One region of the Streptomyces sp. NPDC055140 genome, then DNA from elsewhere that is predicted to be linked to it. Evidence: riboswitches for the same ligand, from Rfam matches in the RefSeq annotation. Region 1 holds a riboswitch; the other holds the start of a gene.
The links. A riboswitch is a leader RNA that binds a small molecule or an ion and turns the genes downstream of it on or off. The one in region 1 is predicted to bind cyclic di-AMP.
Positions count from the first base shown of each region.

Region 2: linked by a shared signal. The riboswitch ahead of ACWFR4_RS30045 (C40 family peptidase) and the one ahead of ACWFR4_RS04825 (M23 family metallopeptidase) in region 1 are both predicted to bind cyclic di-AMP.

Region 1 is NZ_JBSGTG010000002.1:198,493-211,140, forward strand. It holds gene ACWFR4_RS04785 (5-guanidino-2-oxopentanoate decarboxylase) at 1-77, shown strand, start outside; gene ACWFR4_RS04790 (Glu/Leu/Phe/Val dehydrogenase dimerization domain-containing protein) at 74-1,261, shown strand; gene ACWFR4_RS04795 (acetate--CoA ligase family protein) at 1,258-3,432, shown strand; gene ACWFR4_RS04800 (helix-turn-helix domain-containing protein) at 3,373-4,218, opposite strand; gene ACWFR4_RS04805 (hypothetical protein) at 4,343-4,768, shown strand; gene ACWFR4_RS04810 (APC family permease) at 4,851-6,419, opposite strand; gene ACWFR4_RS04815 (TetR/AcrR family transcriptional regulator) at 6,659-7,294, shown strand; gene ACWFR4_RS04820 (SGNH/GDSL hydrolase family protein) at 7,399-8,190, opposite strand; gene ACWFR4_RS04825 (M23 family metallopeptidase) at 8,409-9,224, opposite strand; cyclic di-AMP (ydaO/yuaA leader) riboswitch at 9,229-9,409, opposite strand; gene ACWFR4_RS04830 (tyrosine-protein phosphatase) at 9,818-10,615, shown strand; gene ACWFR4_RS04835 (DUF6126 family protein) at 10,642-10,812, opposite strand; gene ACWFR4_RS04840 (helix-turn-helix domain-containing protein) at 10,809-11,450, opposite strand; gene ACWFR4_RS04845 (aspartate aminotransferase family protein) at 11,558-12,648, opposite strand, start outside.
Region 2 is NZ_JBSGTG010000018.1:108,390-117,181, forward strand. It holds gene ACWFR4_RS30030 (hypothetical protein) at 135-494, shown strand; gene ACWFR4_RS30035 (ATP-dependent Clp protease proteolytic subunit) at 687-1,322, shown strand; gene ACWFR4_RS30040 (hypothetical protein) at 1,330-1,638, shown strand; cyclic di-AMP (ydaO/yuaA leader) riboswitch at 1,992-2,169, shown strand; gene ACWFR4_RS30045 (C40 family peptidase) at 2,173-2,646, shown strand; gene ACWFR4_RS30050 (DUF6328 family protein) at 2,754-3,311, shown strand; gene ACWFR4_RS30055 (ATP-binding protein) at 3,334-3,768, opposite strand; gene ACWFR4_RS30060 (helix-turn-helix domain-containing protein) at 4,044-4,925, shown strand; gene ACWFR4_RS30065 (DUF397 domain-containing protein) at 4,935-5,171, shown strand; gene ACWFR4_RS30070 (8-amino-7-oxononanoate synthase) at 5,155-6,315, opposite strand; gene bioB (biotin synthase BioB) at 6,516-7,733, shown strand; gene ACWFR4_RS30080 (adenosylmethionine--8-amino-7-oxononanoate transaminase) at 7,726-8,792, shown strand, end outside.

The DNA.
Region 1 (12,648 bases):
AACTCGCCGCGCTCCTGACCCGCGCCCTGGCCACCCCCGGACCCACCCTGATCACCGTCCCCGAGGAGACCGCATGACCGCGCCCGCCACCCCCCTGATGTCGCTCACCTGGACCGACCACGTCACCGGCAGGCACGGCTACCTCGTCGTCGACCGGCTCGTGCGCGGCGTGTCCAGCGGCGGGCTCCGGATGCGTCAGGGCTGCACCCTCGACGAGGTCGCGGGCCTCGCGCGCGGGATGACGATGAAGGAGGCCCTGCACTACAACCCGCAGGGCCGCTACATCCCGCTGGGCGGCGCCAAGGGCGGCATCGACTGCGACCCGCAGGACCCGGAGGCGTACGGCGTCCTCGTGCGCTATCTGCGCGCCATGCGGCCCTACATCGAGTCCTTCTGGACGACCGGCGAGGACCTGGGGCTCACCCAGGACCTCGTCGACAGGGCGGCCGAGGAGGCCGGGCTCGTCTCGTCCATCCAGGCGGTCTACCCGCTGCTCGACGACGAGGCGGCCGCGCGCCGGCGCCTCGCCGATGCCTTCGCGGTCGACGTCGACGGCATCGGCCTCGACGAGCTCGTCGGCGGCTGCGGGGTCGCCGAGTCGGTGCTCGCGACCCTGGACCGCGCGGGCGTCCCGTACGAGGGCACCCGGGTGTCCGTGCAGGGCCTGGGCACCATGGGCGGGGCGACCGCCCGGTTCCTGGCACGCGCGGGTCTGCGGGTCGTGGCCGTCGCGGACGTGAAGGGCACCGTCGCCAACCCCGAAGGCCTGGACGTGGACGCGCTCCTCGCCGCCCGTGACGCCTACGGGACGGTGGACCGTTCGGCACTGCGCGAGGGCGACCGTGAACTGCCGGGCGACGCCTGGCTGTCGGCCGACGCCGAGGTCCTCGTGCCCGCCGCCGTGTCGTACGCGGTGGACGCGGCGAACCAGGAACAGATCACGGCGCGCTGGATCGTCGAGGCCGCCAACATGCCCGTGCTGCCCGCGGCGGAGGAGCTGCTCGCGCTACGCGGCATCACCGTCCTGCCCGACGTCGTCGTCAACTCCGGTACGAACGCCTGGTGGTGGTGGACCCTGTTCGGGGACATCGAGGCCAACGCGGACGAGGCGTTCGCTTACACGCGGCGCTCCATGCGCGCGCTGATCGACCAGATGCTGGCGCGGGCCGAGGCGGACGGGACGACGCCGCGTGCCGCCGCGCACGCGATCGTCGCGGACCGTCTTCCGGTGATCGCGGAGCGGTTCGGGTGGTACAGGTGACGCCCCCGCCGGACGTAGGTGCACACGCGCGCGTAGGTCTCGACGCGCTCTTCGACCCTCGGTCGGTCGCCGTCGTCGGGGCGTCCGACAACCCGGAGAAGTGGGGCTACTGGCTGGCGGCGGGGGCCCTGTCGGGCCGTGACCGCCGAGCCGTCCACCTCGTCAACCACCGCGGGGGTGCCCTGGACGGTGAACCGTTCCTGCCGGATCTCGCGTCGCTCCCCGTGCCGCCCGAGCACGTCGTCGTCGCCGTGCCGCCCCGCCATGTGCGGCCGGTGGTCACGGACGGTCTCGCGGCGGGCGCCCGGTGTTTCACCGTGATCACGTCGGGCGGCGCCACCGCCGAGGAGGAGCGGGCGCTCGCCGAGCTCGTCACGGCCCGGGGAGCGCGGCTGCTGGGCCCGAACTGCATGGGCGTGGTGGACACGACGAGCGAACTGCGGCTCAGCTGGGGAGAGTTCCCCTCGGGCGGCCTCGGTCTCGTGTCCCAGAGCGGGAATCTCGCCCTGGAGATCGGCCGACTCCTCGCACGCTCCGGGCAGGGCTTCTCCCGGTTCGTGTCGCTGGGCAACCAGCGGGACATCGACGCGGCGGACGCCCTGGAGTCGCTGATCGCGCACGGCCCCACGAGAGCGCTCGCCGCGTACATCGAGGACTTCCGCGACGGCCGGCGGCTCGCGCAGGTCCTGGCTGCCGCGCACGCCGCCGGGAAGCCCGTCCTGCTCCTGACCGTGGGGCGCAGCGCCGCGTCCGGGCGCGCCGCCGCGTCCCACACCGGCGCCCTGGTGAGCGCGCGCGCCACCGTGGAGGCGGTGTACCGCGACGCCGGCGCCCTGCTGCTCGACACGGCGGGCGAACTGGTCGACACAGCCGTGTACTTGCTGGCTCAGGGTGTACGCGACCGGAGTGCGGGGCACACGGCGGCCGGCCCGCCGCCTCACCCGCGCAGCGTCGCCGTGGTCGGGGACAGCGGCGGCCAAGGCGCCCTCGCCGCCGACGCGTTCGCCGCACAGGGCCTCGACGTACCCGCCTTCACGGAGCACACGCGCGAGGCGGTGGCGGAGCAGCTGCCGAATGGGGCCGGGTGCGGCAACCCCGTCGACCTGGCGGGCGCGGGTGAGGCCGATCTCGGCAACTACGCGCGCGTGACGGGGACCCTGCTGCACTCGGGAGACACCGACGCCGTCGTCCTCACGGGCTACTTCGGCGACTACGCGACCGCCAACCCGGCCCAGGCCGAGCGCGAATGCGAGGTCGCACACGCCCTCGCGGATGCCGCCGTCACATCCGGGCGCGCCCTCGTGGTGCACACGATGGCCCGCGACACCCCCGCCCTGACGGTTCTGCGGCAGCGCGGCGTGCCCGTCTACGAGCGCATCGAGCACGCCGCGACCGCCGTCGCCGCGGCGGCCCGCCTCACGGACCCTCCGCTCACCCGCGAGGATCCTCCTGCCCCGGCGACGTACAGGCTGGCGGACGGCGATTACGAGAGCGCACGGGAGCTGCTCGCCTCCTATCAACTCGCCTTCCCTGCAGCCGAGTTCGTAACCGACGCGGAGGGGGCCGTGGAGGCGGCGGAGCACCGGACGGGGTATCCGCTCGCCCTCAAGGCGATGGGGCTCGCGCACAAGACCGAGGCGGGCGGGGTCGCCCTGTCGATCGCCGACGCCGACGCCTTGCGGACCGCGTTCGCCCGTATGAAGGCGGCGACGGGCGCGGACCGCTACGCCGTGGAGGCGATGGCCACACCGCCGTACGGACACGAACTGATCGTCGGTGTACGGCGCGACCCGTCGTTCGGGCCCGTCGTCATGGTCGGCATCGGAGGGGTGACCGCCGAACTGCTCGCCGACACGGCGCTGGCCCTCGCACCCCTGACGCCGGCACACGCGCGTGCCCTGCTCCTGCGGCTGCGGCACGCGCCGTTGCTGACGGGCTGGCGCGGCGCGCCCGGAGCGCATCTGGAGGCGGCGGCCGCCGCGGTGTGCGCGGTCGCACGAGCCGCCGTCGACCATCCGGAGCTGGCCGAACTGGAGGTCAATCCCCTGCTCGTGCACCCGGGCGGCGCGATCGCACTGGACGCGCACGGGGTGCTCGACCAGGCCGGCACCTCACCGGCGCCCGTCCATGGCGTCGGCGAGGAGGGCGGCGGTCTCCTGGTCGAGGGGTAGGAACGCCTCCAGTTTCAGCTCGGCGAGCGTGACGTCGACCGCCGTCCCGAAGTGGGTGAGCGTGCTCAGGAGGCGCAGCTCGCCGCGCTTCGTGCGCAGCCGCAGCGGGACGGCGAAGCCGAGGTAGTCCGGACCGGCCTGTCGGGGCCGGTCCGGCACCATGTCCTCAAGTTCTGCGACCAGCTCCGTGAGAGCTCGGTTGGAATTGCGGACGGACTCGTCGTGCAGTCCGTCGATGACGTGCCAGGCCCACTCGTCCAGGTTCACGATCCGCGGCGCGAGGCCGCGCGGATGCAGCAGCACGCGCGCGATGTTCACCGGCGCCGAGAGCAGCGCCGGATCGACCCCTTCGGTCAGCGCGTCGAAGGCCTCGTTGCGCGAGACGAGATCCCCGCGCCGATCGATGATGACCGCCGGATACGGCAGATGCGCCTCCATGACGCGCTCCAGTGCCGTACGGACGGCGGACAGCTGCGGACCCCCGAAGTGCGACTCCTGGTACGCGGGTGCGTAACCCGCCGCAAGGAGAAGGGCGTTGCGGTCCCGAAGCGGCACCTTCAGTGCCTCCGACAGGCGTACGACCATGGCGCGGCCCGGCACCGAGCGGCCGCTCTCCACGAAGCTGACATGCCGCTGCGTGGTCCCCGCGCGCGTGGCCAGCTCCAGCTGGCTGACGCGCCGCCGCACCCGCCACTCACGCAACGCGTCACCGAGCCCGCTCTGCGCCGCCCTGTCCGAGGGCCCTGCCCCTGTCCCCGCCTCAGCCGGTTCCGCCTGCGTCGTCACGGGACCGTGTCTACCCGACGGTGGGGCCTACGGGCCATTCCCTGCGGGGAATTGTCGCGCCGCACCCCGCCGCGCAGAGTTCACACATCACAGGAGCCATCAGGGACAGGAAGAGAGCGAGTCAATGCCGCACATCGACGCACAGGAACTGGCCGGCCGGTACGCGGCCGTCTGGAACGAGCGGGACCCCGAGCTGCGCCGCAAGGCCGTGCACGCCCTGTGGTCCCCGGACGGCGTGCACGCCCTGCTGCCGCCGCAGGAGTTGCGGGAGTCGGCCGTGCGCCTCGGCTTCCCCACGGCCGCCTTGGAGGCGCGCGGTCACGACGAGCTGGAGGCGCGGGTGGCGCGGGCCCACGAGGAGTTCGTGGCGTCCGGCGAATACGCGTTCAGGGCGACGGCCGCGCACGCGCAGCAGTTGAACGACGTCGTCACGTTCCGCTGGGAGTCGGTCCTCACGCAGAGCGGCGAAGTGACGGGCGGAGGCCTGGAGTTCGTGGTCGTGGCGGAGGACGGACGCATCGTGCGTGACTACCAGTTCGTGGGCATCTGACGCGACAGATCGTCCGTCGGGATCCAATGCACCGAAGGGCCTTCCCCGCCACGGGGAAGGCCCTCCCTTGCGCGCGAGCACGCTACTTCCCCACGCGCCTGCGCGTCCGCGAGCCCATCGCGTAGAAGACGAGCCCGATGCCGACGAAGAGCAGCAGGGGCACCACCTGGCTGAGTGTGTACTGGGCGCGCTGGCCGGCGAACGACTCAGGCAGTGAGTCCGCCGCGCTGCCCGCCGAGCCGAACCAGCCAACCCCGAAGCCCGGCCAGATCAGCACGATCACGGTGAACGCCACGAACCCGGTGGCGAGGACGCTCACGACCCACGCGCCCACACGTCCGCCCGGGACGGCGTACGGGCGTGGCGTGTCCGGGTACTTGCGGCGCAGCACGGCGAGGCTGGGAAACGTGATGACGTACGAGATGAAGGTGGTGCAGATGGTCAGGCCGAGGCCCGCCGCGAAGTACTTCTCGCCGTTGCCGCCCGTGAGGTTGAGGGCGACCACGAAGAGGATCGAACCGAGCACGGCGGAGAGCAGGTTCACCCGCACCGGCGTCCCGTGCTTCTCGGAGATGCGGCCGAGCCACGCCGGACCCGCGCCGTCCGCACAGGCGACGGCCTGCGCGCGGTGGGCGCCCATGGCCCAGGTGACGCCCGAGGTCAGCAGGCCGATGATCAGGCCCGCCGCGGCGACCCCGCCGAAGACGGAGCCGAGGCCGGTGAGCGTGACCGTGCCGTCGGCCGCGATCGACCCGCCGTAGACCGTGAACACGGCCTTGCAGGCGTCGATGAAACCGCCGAGGCTGCCGATCTCCTGGCTGGGCAGCACAAAGAGGATGCCGAGGATCGGGCCGCCGTAGAGGAGCACCGCCGCGAAGCCCGAGCGCAGGATCGACAGGGGGATGTCGCGCCGCGGGTTCGTCATCTCCTCGGCCGCGGAGCTGGGCAGTTCGAAGCCGACGTAGTTGAAGATCAGGACCGGGACCAGCGCCACGAAACCGGCGTATGTCGGGACGAACTCACCCGCGGGCAGCGCGTGCACGCCGTGCTGGACGGCGAACACCACCACGGAGACGAGGAAGAACCCGAGGAGCACGATCCGGGCGACGGCGCCCGCGATGGGCACCCACTTGCCGATGCGCACGGACTGCACGACGGCCAGTGCGCCGCCCCAGATGAAGACGAGGCCGGCCGCGTACTTCCAGAATCCCGGCAGCGGGGTGAAGAACTCCTCCCACGTGGTGAGCGCGATGATGCACAGGCTGCCGCCCACCCAGACGGGGTTGGAGATCCAGTAGAGGAGCTGGTTCACACCGGCGACGAGCCGCCCGAACGCCAGGCGCGTCCAGACGTAGGGGCCGCCCTGCACGGGGAAGGCCGAGCCGAGTTCGGCCACGAGCAGCCCGTACGGGAGGAAGAACGCGAGGGCGAGGATCGCCATCCAGGTCAGGCCCTGCGGACCCTGCGCGGCCACGGAGCCGATCGTGTCGAGGCCGACGAGGGTGCAGATCAGGAAGAACAGCACGTCCAGCCTGCGCAGGTCCTTCTTGAGCCGGGAGCGCTGTTCACCCCATCCCTCCGACAGGTCAGGCAGGTCGGGTGCGTCCTTGGCGGACGGCTCGGTCGGCGGTATCGGCGGCGCTTGGGTCACGGGGAAACTCCTGCTGCACGGCGGGGCACGGGGCGTGACGGGTGTTCTCGGACTGTGCTGCGACTCTTCTTGCGACGGTGTCGCGACCGGCTCCCCGGTCGCCCTATTGACTGAACGGCCAGTCAGTAAGCGAGACTGTGACGGGCGCCACTGGGCACTGTCAAGAGTCGTGCACGAGGCGTTCGCGCCGGGTTCGCCGCTCGGCGCCCACCGCCGGTGCCCGTGTGTAGGGTTACCGCGTGGCAAGAGTGCGGTTGAGCGTGGCCGAGCGGCGCGAAGAGTTGTTGCGGGCCGCCATCGAGCAGATCGAGGCGCGGGGCGTGGCAGCCGTGCGCATCGCCGACGTCGCCGCAGCGCTCGGGGTGAGCAACGCGCTGGTTCTGTACCACTTCTCGACGAAGGAAAAGCTCGTCTCGGCCGCGTTCGCGCACGCCGCCGAGGGCGACCTGGCGCATCTGCGCAAGCTGCTGGGCAAGCGCACGACGGCGCTGCGCCGGCTGCGCTCGGCCGTGCGCTGGTATGCGCCGACCGGGCAGGCCAAGGGGTGGCGGCTGTGGATCGAGGGCTGGTCCGCGGCACTGCGTGAGCCCGCGCTGCGGGAGGTCACGCGCGACCTGGACAAGCAGTGGAAGGCGGCGCTCACGGAGGTCGTCGCGGAGGGCGTGGCGGCGGGCGAGTTCCGCTGCCCGGACCCTGCGGGCGCCGCACTGCGCCTGACGGCGCTCCTCGACGGTCTTGCGGTGCAGATGACCGCGTATACGGGGACGGTCTCACGGGCCCGCATGCAGGAGTGGGTCGACGACGCGCTGGCCCGCGAGCTGGGCCTCGAGCGGGCGGACCTGACGGCGACGACGGCGACGACGACGACGGGCTGACGGCGCTGCGACGTCGGCTCCGAAGGGAGCCCGGGTGACCGCGTAGAAATGACGCGGGGAGCCGCCCCCAAGGGCAAGCTCCCCCATGACGCGCGCAACTCCCGTCAGAGCGGCAGCAGATCCGGCCGCTTCGCCGCCACGTGATCCCCGGACGACTCGCCGCGCAGCCGTCGGCCGATCCACGGCACCAGGAACTCCCGCGCCCAGTGGATGTCGTCGCGCCGCACCTCCAGCGTGCCGCGCGGCGGCTGCGCCGGCCACGGCTGGTCCGGGTCCGCCGGCACCTCGACGCCGAGCGCCTGCCCCGCCCGCAGCGCGACCCGCGTGTGCCCCTCGGGCGAAAGGTGCAGCCGGTCGTCGTCCCAGGCACGGCGGTCCTGGACGGTCTTGAGGGACCACAGGTCGAGCACCGGGCAGCCGTAGCGGTCGGCGACCGCGCGCACATGCCCGTTGTACGTCGCGATCTTGCCGCGCAGATGCTTGAGGACCGGGACGTCACGGGTGTCGAAGCCGGTGGTCACCATGACCGTGCCGACAGCGGAGGTCAGCCGGGCCACGGCCTTCTCGAAGCGTTCCGCGACGTCGTCGGGGTCGGTGCCGGGACGGATGATGTCGTTGCCGCCGGCGGCGAAGGTCACCAGGTCCGGGGCGAGTTCGACGGCCCGCGGCAGCTGGTCCTCCACGATCTGGTCGAGGAGCTTGCCGCGCACGGCAAGGTTCGCGTATCGGAAGGAGTGCTCGGGGGTCCGGTCGTCCAGGAGGACGGCGAGACGGTCGGCCCAGCCCACGAAGGCCCCGTCGGGACCGGGGTCCCCGACACCTTCGGTGAAGCTGTCCCCCACCGCCGCGTAGGACCGAATCGTGCCGCCGCTGAGTGATCTCGATTCGTTTGCCACGACCACACATCTTTCACCCTGCGATGTGACCTACGCGACCGTAGGAAGGGGTTGACGGGTGGTGATATAGCCCACCCGGTCAGTTTCGCGATTTCAGGAATACGACGGGGATACGACAAAGGGGCGGGCCCGGAACCGGACCCGCCCCTTCACGTCACGCCTCGACGAGACACCTTCACGTCACACCGTCAGGTCAGAGCGACGTCACACCGCCGGGGTCAGAGCGAGACCCCGTGCGCACGGAGGTAGGCGACCGGGTCCACGTCCGAGCCGTAGCTCGGGGTGGTGCGGATCTCGAAGTGCAGGTGCGGTCCCGTGACGTTGCCGGTCGCGCCGGAGAGGCCGATCTGCTGGCCCTCGGTCACGGTCTGCCCGGACGAGACGGAGAGGGACGACATGTGGGCGTACTGCGAGTACTTGCCGTCGGCGTGCTGGATGACGACCTCGTTGCCGTACGCGCCGTCAAGGCCGGCCGACACGACGGTGCCCGCGCCTATGGCCTTGATCGGAGTGCCCGTCGGGACCACGAAGTCGACACCGGTGTGGTAGCCGCTGGACCACATGCTGCCCGCGGTCTTGTACGCCGTGCCGACGGAGGCGCCCTGGACGGGCAGCGCGTAGCCGGAACCGGTAGCGGCCTTGGGTGCGGAAGCCTGCGTGGCGGTGGCCGAGGACTTCGCGGCGGGGGCCGCGGCCTTCTGGCCGATCGTCAGCTTCAGGCCCGGATGGATCAGGGACGGGTCGCCGCCGACGGCCGAGCGGTTGTCGGAGTAGAGCTTCTTCCAGCCGCCGCTGACGTTCTGCACGTCGGCGATCTTCGAAAGCGTGTCCCCGCCCTTGACGGTGTAGGTCTTGGCAGCGGCGGGAGCGGCCGCGGCCTTCACGGCCGAGTGGGCGGCCGCGGGAGTCGCGGCGTGGGCGCCGGAGCCACCCATCAGCGGCAGCGCGAGCGCGACGCCGCCCATTCCGGCGACGGCGATCGTGCGTGCGAAGCGCTGGGACTTGGGACGGCGGTGCTTACCCTTCGCGGGCATGGGGGATTCCTCTCCGTCGCCTGCGAGGTGAGCTGTCGGGTTCGGACTGGAGTTGCCCGGCCGCGCCCCTTTCGGGCACGGCTTCACCCCGAGCCGTTTCCGGTGTCCCGGAAACGGCGGTCTACCTGGGTCCCCCACTCCTGCCGAGCACGGATCGATGTGCGGATTCCGGGCGGCGGCAGGATTAGGCGGTCCGTCCGGATTGCGCTGAACGTAAGCGAGCGGAGAGCGCTGGGACAAGCCGCGAATTCCCCTGGGCATTCCGGTTCTTGATCCTTAAATGATCCTTTCCGGAAAAGGCCGTCACGCTCCGTCGATTCACGATCTTTGCAACTGCGATACCTGCTGAAAATCCATTCGGCCCCGCCGCCACGCACGGTCACCGCTATGACCCTGCTCACCCATCGGCCACCATATGGCTGTATTTCAGGGCCAGTTATCTCGTAAGGCTCGATTGCCTACCTATCGGTTCATTTCGGGCATTTAATACGCAATCGCCAGCCACCTCTCACATGGGTGCCCCTGGCAGCCATGTCGTATCGTCGAACGCGCCCGCAGGCGAGCAGCGCCGCGGCCGACCGGGAGGAGCCCCCGTGACGCAGCAGGTCCCGTCCACCGAGCCCGAGTTGGCCGGAGTGCGCAACTTCCGCGATGTCGGTGGTCTCCCGACCGTGGACGGCCGTCGGGTCAAGCAGGGCGTGCTGTTCCGCAGTGGTCACCTCGCGCACGCCACGGACGAGGACGCCGCGTTCCTCTCCTCGCTCGGGCTGCACACGATCTTCGACTTCCGCAACGCCGCCGACCAGCGCCTCGAAGGCCCCGACGTCACGCTGCCCGGCGTGCGGAACGTGAATCTGCCGCTGACCGACCCGGCGGACGGCGCCGAGTTCTGGCAGATGGTGCGCGACGGCAACCTCGACGACCTGCGCGCCGCCCTCGCCGAGGGCCAGGCCGCGAACCGCATGATCACGTCGTACCGGGCGATCATCACGGAGCGCACCGCCGAGCACAGCCAGGTCCTGCACTCCCTCGCCGAGGACAGCGTGCCGGCGCTCATGCACTGCGCGGCGGGCAAGGACCGCGCGGGCCTGTCGATAGCGGTCACGCTCCTGGCCGTCGGTGTGGAGCGCGACGCCATCGAGGCGGACTACCTGGAGTCGAACGCGACGCACCGCCGCTACAAGGTGCACCGCAGCAGTGCCTCGAAGGACGCGATGTCCCCCGAGGTCATGGAGCTGCTGAGCCCGCTGTTCGACGCCCGCGCCACGTATCTGGCGGCCGCCTTCGAGCAGGTCGCGCAGACCTGGGGCTCCACCGACCGCTACCTGGAGGAAGGCCTCAAGCTGTCCCCCGCCCAGCGCGAGCGGCTGCGCGAGCGCCTCCTCGACTGAGGCTCACCGGCCGCACGCCGGGCGCGTCACCCGCGCGACGCCCCCAGCGTGAACAGCAGATAGATGAAGCCCGCGACGAGGTGCCCGGCGAAGACGTAGACGAGCAGGCGCACCCAGATGCCGCGCGGGAGCTTGTCCTCGATGTCGCGGCGGGCGGGCCGCTCCGGCTCGGTCACGTCGTTCGGCTCTGAGCTCATTGGGGGCCTCCTTGGGTCCGTTCGCCGGCGCCCGTCGCCGGGCCGAGACACAGCGCGGCGGACGGGCTCTGCAGCAGGGTGTGTACGAAGAGGAGCTCGGCGCCGTCGCGGTCGGCGGCGGCGATCCGGTGCGGGGTGAGCGAGTCGAAGTGCGCGCTGTCCCCGGGCGCGAGCGCGTACGCGGTGTCCCCGAGGCGCAGCCGCAGCCGCCCTTCGAGCACGTACAGCCACTCCTCACCGGGGTGGACCCGCACGATGTCGCCCTGGGCGCCGAACGGCACGTGCACGCGCAAGGCCTGCATGCCGCGCCCCGGGGCGCCCGCCTGCCGGTAGATCCAGCCGCCCGCCTCGGTGGGCTCCATGTCGCCGGAGCGCACGACGGCGTCCCTGTCGGCAGGCGTCTCGCCCAGGAGCTCGGAGACCGTCGTACCGTAGGTGCGGGCGAGGGCGAGCAGCATCGGGAGCGAGGGCTGACGGCGGCCCGTCTCCAGGCGGGAGAGGTGCGCGGGCGAGAGCCCGGCGGCGCGGGCCGCGGCCTCCAGGGTCAGGGCGGCGCGGCGCCGGAGTTCGCGCAGCTGCGGGGCGACGGCGGGCAGCTCCGTGGGTTCCGGAGCCGGCTCCGGAGGGGCAGGGCTCATACCGTCGATTGAGCCAGAGCCGTACCTCTGAGGCAAATTTCTTGCCCCAGAGGCAAACAGCGACCTTCTTACGGTGACCTTCTTTTTGAAGCGCCCTTCCGAAGCGGTCAGCGGTTGGCGACCGCCTGCTTCACCAGCGTCTTGCCGAAGTCCCACATCAGCCCGCCGCCCGAGTGCGCGTCGTCCATGACGGCGGTGAACGCCTCGACGAAGCGGTCCACCTCACGCTCCCCGATGATCAGCGGCGGGATCAGCTTGATGACCTCCAGATGGTCGCCGGAGACCTGCGTGAGGATCCGGTGCTTCTGGAGCAGCGGCACGACGACCATCTGCGCGAAGAGACCCTTGCGCGCGGCCTGGAGCATCGTCCAGCGGCTGCGCAGCTTCAGCGACTTCGGCCGCCCGAACTCGATGCCGATCATCAGGCCGCGGCCGCGTACGTCGCTCAGCAGCTCGTAGCGGTCGACGAGCGCGGTGAGCCGGGACTTCAGGAGCTCACCGGTCGCCCGGGCGTTCGCGACGACCTCCTCGTTCTCCATCACGGAAAGCACGGCGAGCCCTGCGGCCATGGCCTGCGCGTTCGCGCCGAAGCTGGCCGAGTGCACGAGGACGCGGTCCATGGACGAGTAGACCTTCTTGAAGATCCAGTCCTTGCCGAGCGTCGCGCCGACGGGCACATAGCCGCCGGAGAGCGCCTTCGCCACGCATACGAGGTCGGGTTCGACGCCCTCCTCGTGCTGGTAGGCGTAGAAGTCCCCCGTCCTGCCGAGGCCCGTCTGCACCTCGTCCGCGATGAGCAGCGCCTTGTGCTGGTGGAGCAGCTCCTGAGCGGCGTGCAGATAGCCGGGCGGCGTCCCGTGGACCCCCTTGCCCTGGATGGGCTCGACGATCAGCCCCGCCACGTCACCCTTGACGAGTTCCGCGCGCAGGGCGTCGAGGTCACCGAGCGGCAACGCCGTGTCCGGCAGGAGCGGCGCGAAGCCGTCCCGGAATCCGGACTCGCCGTTCACGGACAGAGACCCGGTGGTCAGCCCGTGGAAGGCGTGACCGCAGTACAGGACCCTGGGCCTGCCCGTGGCGTACCGGGCGAACTTCAGCGCCGTCTCGACGGCCTCCGTCCCGCTGTTGCCGAAGAAGACCCGGTCCAGGTGCGGGCTGTGCGCGAGGAGCCGTTCGGCGAGGAGGCCCGGCAGCGGCT
Region 2 (8,792 bases), on a different contig from region 1:
CGCCGTCGATGTCAGTGGCTGCGCGTAGCGTCGACGTGTCAACTGTTCGTGCTGCATGGCTGCTTGCGCGGATCCGACGGAGCCCCGCCCGGAACAGCGCCCGCGGCGGGGCCTCGCGCGCCTAGGCTCCGCGCATGGAACAGAGCGAGATCATCTTGCGCGCAATCGGCGTCCTGACCGAGACCCAGGAAATGGTGCGCAGGCTCAGCAAGGAAGCCGAGCCCGACATCGAGGCCGAGGACGCCCAGCTCGGGCGCCTGGTGACAGAGGTGTTCCCCTCCATCGAGATCCCGGCGGAATCGAGCGTGGAGGAGGCGGCGGAGGCCACCGTCGCAGCACTGATGCCGGTGACGATCTCCCTGGTGGGCGCGTTCGCGTTCCTCTTCTCCGAGCTCGCCGAGGTGCATGACGCGGGCCGGACCGACATCAAGACCGCCGACCTCCTGCAACACCTCGCGCTGCGCCTGTCCAGGTCGGACGACGGCGACCGGTAGCCACGACACAGGAGAACGGAGCAGGGGGTCGGCCGGCGCCTCGGGCGCGGGCCGGCCCCTTTTCGCGTTTCTCGCAGCCTGAGCCCTCCCTTTCGCGTTTCTCGCACCCTGAGCCCTACTCGACCATCCGTACGTCCTGTACATTTTTTACAGAAGCAGCGACAGAGTTCCGCGCTCACGGAGGCATGTGCCATGAACCGACCTTCCGCCCGCTACGTCCTGCCCGAGTTCACCGAGCGCACCTCGGCCGGGCACCGCACCCTCGATCCGTACTCCAAGCTCCTGGAGGAGCGGATCGTCTTTCTGGGGACGCCGATCGACGACATCTCCGCGAACGACGTGATGGCGCAGTTCATGCACCTCGAGTACGCCGCGCCGGACCGGGACATCTCGCTGTACATCAACTCCCCCGGCGGCTCGTTCAGCGCGATGACGGCGATCTACGACACGATCCGGTTCGTCAGCTGCGAGGTCGAGACCGTGTGCCTCGGGCAGGCCGCCTCCGCCGCCGCCGTGCTCCTGGCGGCCGGGACGCCGGGGAAGCGGGCCGTGCTGCCCGGCGCGCGCGTGGTGATCCATCAGCCGGGGCTGCCCGAGCCCGCGCAGGGCCAGCCGACCGACCTGGAGATCCAGGCCCGTGAACTGGTACGCATGCGCGCCCAGCTGGAGGAACTGCTCGCGCGGCACACCGGGCAGAGCCGCGAGCGCATCGGCGCCGATATCGAGCGGGACACGATCCTCCGGGCCCAGGACGCCGTCGAGTACGGGCTCGCGGACCGGGTCATCGACAACCGTAAGACGTCCGGTTCGGCCCCCGGCGCCAGGTGAGCCGACGATGCTGCCGCCCGAACTGCCTCCGCTGCCCGCACTGACGCGGGCCGAGTGCGAACTCCTCGACCGCTATCTGGAGGTGGTCGATCTGCTCGGAAGGATCAACCCGGCCAGGAGCGACCACACGTACGGCGGACTGCGCGCCGCTCAAGCGCTCGTCGGCAGGGCGACGGCTCTCAGGGACGCCCTGACGCTCATGCATCAGCGGGGCGAGAGCGAGGTCCACGCGACGACGCTGGCCCAGGCTTTGCGGGTCCTGGACGGAGAAAGGAGGTCACAACGGGTCACAGTGCCGCCGGAGCCGGTCAATTGACGGTGCATTCGAGACCGAAGCGGTCGACGCGAACCGTCCGGACCCGGGCCGAAACGGACCAGAAGAGGTACCCACATACGGAGTAGCCGGTACTCGCACATGCGAACCGGAAGAGTTGCGCGGAACGCCTACGCAGAGTCCGGGATTCCGCCTTCCGCTGCTGGTGCGGGCGTCGCCGGGACCCCCGCGCCGGGGTGGAAAGGTGTGCTGTCCACCCGAACAGGTCAGTCGTGAGGACACTCACTCAACGCCGATTCGGCGCTGCGTTCGCGCCGTTCGTGCGTGAAGATCCCTTCCGACGACAAGCCCCCGCCGCCGCGGCGGGGCGGTCCGTGCGGACGCCGAGTCCTGCCGCCGTACGGATGCCAGGTCGACAGAAGTGGATCGGCAGGAGTGGAGGACCCGAGCACGACGGGCCGCCGGAGCTGTTTTCCGGGCCGGCCCTTGGGGTGAAGCCGCACATCGCGGCCGGGCAACTTCGCCAGCCCGAATCCGACAGGTCATCCTTCACAGGCGGCTGACGAAGGGTTGCGCATGACTGCGCTCAATCGTGTCCCGTCGCTGCTCGCCCGGGCCGGAACCGCCTCGGCCCTCACACTCGCCGTAACGGGTGGCAGCCTGCTGGTCCCCGGAGCCGCGCCCGAAGCGGAAGCCGCGCCACCGGCGACGAAGGCACTCCAGATCGCGGCCTCCAAGAGGGGAAGCCCCTACCGGTGGGGCGCCACTGGGCCGCACACATTCGACTGCTCGGGCCTGACGCTCTACTCGTTCAAGGCTGCGGGAAAGAAGCTGCCCCGCACCGCCGCCCAGCAGTACAACAAGACCCGCCATGTCTCCGCATCCCATCGAAAACGCGGTGACCTGGTCTTCTTCCATTCGGGTTTCGGTGTCTACCACGTCGGCATCTACGCCGGGAAGGGAAAGATCTGGCACTCGCCGAAGACCGGTGACGTGGTGCGACTCCAGCGGATCTGGACGAAGAGCGTCTGGTACGGGCGCGTGCGCTAGCGCCGCCTGACGGGTCCCCGGGCGCCCTGGGGACCCGTCAGGCGCCGGAGAGTACTCACATCCGCCCCGTCCGCCTCGGAACCGCGCGATGGGGTACTCGTGGTCGTATGGACGAGGACCGAACGGCAGGCGACGACGACGCCCCACGCGCCCCGGGCCCGCCGAGCGGAGGCCTGGACCGGCACGAGACGCCGCTGGAGCGCGCGGACCGGAACTTCGGCGAGCTGCTCCAGGAGCTGAGAGTCACCCAGACGGGCGTGCAGATCCTCTTCGCGTTCCTGCTGACGCTGGCGTTCACTCCGCGGTTCCCGTCGCTGGACGCCATGCAGCGCGCGACCTACATCGCGACGCTGCTGCTCGCGGTGCTCGCCGCCGCGCTGTTCACGGCGCCCGCGGCGCTGCACCGCGCGCTGTTCCGGCGCGGTGCCAAGCCGCAGATCGTGCAGATGTCCTCGCGGCTCGCCACGGCCGGCCTGAGCGTTCTGGTGCTCGCCCTGACCGGGTCCGTGCTGCTCGTCGTGGATGTCACGGCGGGGCGGGCGGCGGGGATCGCGGCGGGGGCGGGAACGTTCGCGGTCTGTGCGGGCCTGTGGGGTGTGCTGCCGCGTCTGGTGCGGCGCTCGCTCACCCGGGCGCAGAAGGGGACGGACACTGCGTCCCCGTAGCCGCCTTCTTACCTGCCGGCCTTCACACCTGTTGGACAGGGACCGTCCACGGCAGGGCGATCCATACGGTCTTGCCGCCTTCGGGGGCGGGCCTGACCGACAGGCTTCCGCCGCACTCGACGGTCAGCCAGCGGATGATCACCATGCCGCGCCCGTTGTCCTGCTGAACGGCGGCCGGGAGCCGCTTCGGGTAGCGCGGGTGGCTGTCCGTGACGCCGATGCGCAGGTGTTCGTCGCGCTCCAACTGCACGTCGACCTTGAAGACGGGCGACTGTCCGCGGGTGTGCATCACGGCGTTCGTGGCGAGTTCGGAGACGATGAGCCGGACCGTGTCGGCGGTTTCCGCATCGCGCGGCATGCCCCATTCGGCGAGTACGTCGCTGACATATGTGCGGGCCGAGGAGACCGAGGCGGGATCGCTCGGCAGAGTGACGGATGCTTCCTGGTGATCTGCCATGGCGACGTCGTCCCTTTTTTCGCCGGGGCCTGAATCCGACACATCGCGGATGACTCGAGGCGACCCCCGGACTGGTGCTTCGCGCCAGAGTGCCATTCCCACCCGGCCGGTGGAGCCGATCCCCCGAGATATGCATATATCTGTCGCTCGAAGCGGTGAACTCTGCCTCGGTGGACCGCATTTGGGCGTACGCCGCCTGCTTCCTCTACCGTCGGCTCAGAACACCGATCCGCCGGGCCGGAAGGAGCCGGGCCGCACAGGTCCGAGGAGACAGGATGAAACACGGTCCGGCGGTGCGCCGCCGCAGGCTCGGCGCGGAGCTGCGCGCGCTGCGTGCCCGCGCGGGGCTCACAAGTGGCGAGACGGCCCGGCTCGTCGGCTGGCACCAGTCGAAAGTGAGCCGTATCGAGACCGGGCGCAGCGGCGTGAAAGCGTCGGACGTGCGCCTCCTGCTCGACGCGTTCGAGGTCGCGGACCCCGGCATACGGGATCTGCTGGTCGCGCTGGCCGGGTCGGGGGACGACGGCGGCCAGCACTGGTGGCACGCCTACCGGGGTCTTCTACCGCCCGCCTACCGGGACTTCATCAGCCTGGAGTCGCAGGCGTGCCGGGTCAGAACGGTCGAGACGTCCGTCGTGCCGGGCCTCCTCCAGACGCCCGACTACGCGCGTGCGGTGACCAGGGCCGCGCTCGGCGGGCTGCCGGACGGGCAGGTCGACGCCCTGGTCGAGGTGCGGATCGCCCGGCAGGACGTGCTGCGTTCCGCGTCCCCGCTCCGGCTCAGCGCGGTGCTCGACGAGGCGGTGCTGCGGCGCCCGGTGGGCGGTCCCCGGGTGATGGGGGAGCAGTTGCGTCATCTGGCTGCCATGGCGAAACTTCCCCATGTGCGGCTTCAGGTATTGCCGTTCGCCGCAGGGGAGCATGTCGGACTAACCGGCCCTTTCGTTGTGTTCTCATTTCCGAACACTTCTGATCTGGACGTAGTAGTTCTCGACCATTTGACGAGTAGCCTCTACCTCGAGCGGAAAGAAGACCTCAAGGCGTACACGGATGCCTTCGACACCCTTCGGATCCACGCCCTTTCGCCCGGGGACTCGTTGGATTTCATCGCCGGGATCGCCGGAGCGCACCGCCCTCCGGACAGTGAACGCACGTAAGGAGGCACCATGTCAGCACTGCCTCGGTACGTACCATCCGCCGCGGTTCCCAGCACCTCTCTGCGCGACGCGCCATGGCGGCGAAGCAGCCGAAGCACCGGAATGAACAACTGCGTCGAGACGGCCCCGCTGCGCCGCGGCCCTTCGGCCGGACTGCTCGCCGTGCGCGACTCCAAGCGCACAACCGGACCCGCCCTGCTGTTCTCGCCCTCCGCGTGGGAGGGGTTCCTCAACTCCTTGCGGTGAACGCCGAGTCGGGAGCGTTGCGGCTGATCACCCGTACGGTCTGGGCGATTTGATCGTCGGTCAGGTCGGCGCGGGCGGTCAGCCGCAGACGTGAGATGCCGTCAGGCACCGACGGGGGACGGAAGCAGCCGACGGCGAGGCCGGCTTCGCGGCAGTCCGCCGCCCAGCGCACCGCCTCCTCGGGGGACGGCGCGCGCACGGAGACGACGGCGGCGTCGGGCCGTACGGCCTGGAGCCCCTGGGCCGTGAGCAGTTCGTGCAGCGAGGACGCCACGGCGCGGGCCCTTTCGGCGCGCTCGGGCTCGCGGCGCAGCAGGCGCAGGGCCGCGAGCGCGGCGCCGGCCGCTGCGGGCGCAAGGCCCGTGTCGAAGATGAACGTCCGTGCGGTGTTGACGAGATGGTCGATCACCCGGGCCGGACCGAGGACGGCGCCGCCCTGGCTGCCGAACGACTTGGAGAGGGTGACGGTGACGACGGTGTCGTCGGCGCCCGAGAGCCCCGCCGCCTGCGGCGCGCCCCTGCCGCCGTCGCCGAGCACGCCGAGCCCGTGCGCGTCATCGACGATCAGACCCGCCCCGAACTCCCTTGCCACTCCCGCGAGTTCAGCCAGTGGAGCGGCGTCGCCGTCCACCGAGAAGACGGAGTCCGACACGACGACGGCCTGCCCCTGATGCGTATCGAGGGCCTTGCGGACGGCGTCGGGCTCGGCGTGCGGGACGACCTGCGTCGCGCCGCGGGCGAGCCGGCATCCGTCGATGAGGGAGGCGTGGTTGCTCGCGTCCGAGACGATCAATGAGCCGTGCGGGGCGAGAGCGGTCACGGCCGCGAGGTTGGCGGCGTAGCCGGACGACAGGACGAGCGCCGCCTCGAAACCGCAGAACTCGGCCAGTTCGCGCTCGAGTTCGGCGTGCAGCTCCGTGGTGCCCGTGACGAGCCGCGAGCCGGTGGCGCCGCCACCCCAGCGCAGCGCCGCGTCCGCCGCTCCCCCGGTGATCTCGGGGTGGCGCGTGAGGCCGAGGTAGTCGTTGCTCGCGAGATCGAGGAGAGGGTTCGAGGCGGGGCGGGGGCGCAGGGTGCGGACGAGTCCGGCGCCGCGGCGCACGCGCTCCTGCTCGTCGATCCAGCCGAACGGCGATCCCGCCATGTGAGTCCCTCCGACGGCCGTGTCGCGACCGGTTCTCGAGTGGAGTGTGGTGTCCCGTGCCCGGTGCGTCTTTGTAGGCAGCGCACAGACACTAGCGGGACATCCAGCCACCCAGGGTGTGGCAATACCCACACGTCGAACCGGCAGAGTTGTCCGAAGCCTCCTTGGCCTGAGCAGGGGACGTAAGCCAGGATCGGGCCATGGACCTGCTGAACACGCTGGTGGACAAGGGGCTGCGGCGCGAGCTGCCGAGCCGCGAAGAAGCGCTCGCCGTTCTGGCGACTTCCGACGACGAACTGCTCGATGTGGTGGCCGCGGCCGGCAAGGTGCGGCGGCAGTGGTTCGGCCGGCGGGTGAAACTCAACTATCTGGTCAACCTCAAGTCGGGCCTGTGCCCCGAGGACTGCTCGTACTGCTCGCAGCGGCTCGGGTCCAAGGCAGAGATCCTCAAGTACACGTGGCTGAAGCCCGACGAGGCATCGAAGGCCGCGGCCGCCGGTGTCGCGGGCGGCGCGAAGCGGGTCTGTCTGGTTGCGTCCGGGCGCGGCCCGACGGACCGCGACGTCGACCGTGTCTCGGAGACCATCGGCGCGATCAAGGAGCAGAACGAGGGCGTCGAGGTGTGCGCCTGCCTCGGTCTGCTCTCCGAGGGCCAGGCCGAGCGGCTGCGCGGCGCGGGCGCCGACGCGTACAACCACAACCTCAACACCTCCGAGGGCACGTACGGCGACATCACGACGACGCACACCTACGCCGACCGCGTCGACACGGTGCAGAAGGCCCACGCGGCCGGCCTGTCCGCCTGCTCCGGGCTCATCGCGGGCATGGGCGAGAGCGACGAGGACCTGGTCGACGTCGTCTACTCGCTGCGCGAACTCGACCCGGACTCGGTGCCGGTCAACTTCCTGATCCCCTTCGAGGGCACGCCCCTCGCCAAGGAGTGGAACCTGACACCGCAGCGCTGCCTGCGGATCCTCGCGATGGTCCGCTTCGTCTGCCCCGACGTCGAGGTGCGGATCGCGGGCGGGCGCGAGGTGCACCTGCGCTCGATGCAGCCGCTGGCGCTCCACCTCGCCAACTCCATCTTCCTCGGCGACTACCTGACGAGTGAGGGCCAGGCGGGCAAGGCGGACCTGGACATGATCACGGACGCCGGGTTCGAGGTCGAGGGCACCGACCAGGTGACACTGCCCGAGCACCGGGGCGGGCCGTGCGGCTCCGAGGCGGAGGCGGCCTGCGGTTCCGGTGCGCATGCGGCATGCGGTTCCGACGCGGGTTCGGCCTGCGGTTCCGGTGGGGGCTGCGGCTCCCATGAAGAAGCCGCGGAGCCCTCGGTCGCCGAGGTCCCCGAGGCGCGCACGGACCTGGTCGCCGTACGCCGCCGGGGTGCCGGTACGGATCTCGCGCCCAATGCCTGAGCTGCCCGGGCCCGCGGTGACGGGGCTGCCCGTGACGGGGCTGCCCGTGGCGGAGCTGCTCGACCTCGACCGGCGGCACGTCTGGCATCCGTACGGTCCGATGCCGGGGCGGCAGGAGCCGCTGGTCGTCGAGTCGGCGGCCGGGGTACGGCTGCGACTCGCCGGCGAGGGCGGTGAGAGCGGTCAGGGTGCCGAGCTGGTCGACGGGATGTCGTCGTGGTGGTCGGCGATCCACGGCTACAACCACCCCGTGCTCAACGAGGCGGTGCGCGACCAGCTCGGCCGGATGAGCCACGTCATGTTCGGCGGGCTCACGCACGAGCCCGCCGTCGCGCTCGCGAAGCGTCTTGTCGACATGTCGCCAGAGGGGCTTGAGCATGTGTTCCTGGCCGACTCGGGCTCCGTGTCCGTCGAGGTCGCGATCAAGATGTGCCTCCAGCACTGGCGTTCCCTCGGGCGGCCGGAGAAGCGCCGCCTGCTGACGTGGCGCGGCGGCTATCACGGCGACACCTGGCAGCCGATGGCGGTCTGCGACCCCGAGGGCGGCATGCACGAGCTGTGGTCGGGGGCGCTGCCGCGGCACGTGTTCGCCGACGCCCCGCCCACCGAGTACGAGCAGACCTACGCGGATCATCTGCACGAGCTGATCGGGCGGCACGCCCATGAGCTGGCGGCCGTGATCGTGGAGCCCGTGGTGCAGGGCGCGGGCGGGATGCGGTTCCACTCCCCCGCGTATCTGCGGGTCCTGCGTGAGGCCTGCGACGCGCACGACGTGCTCCTCGTGTTCGACGAGATCGCCACGGGGTTCGGCCGGACCGGGGCGCTGTTCGCCGCGGAGCACGCGACGGTGACGCCCGATGTGATGTGTGTCGGCAAGGCGCTGACCGGTGGCTATATGACACTGGCGGCGACGCTGTGCACGGCGCGTGTGGCGGACGGGATCTCGCGGGGCGACGTGCCGGTGCTCGCGCACGGGCCCACGTTCATGGGGAACCCCCTCGCCGCCGCGGTGGCCTGCGCCTCGATCGACCTCCTGCTCGGGCAGGACTGGGCGACGGA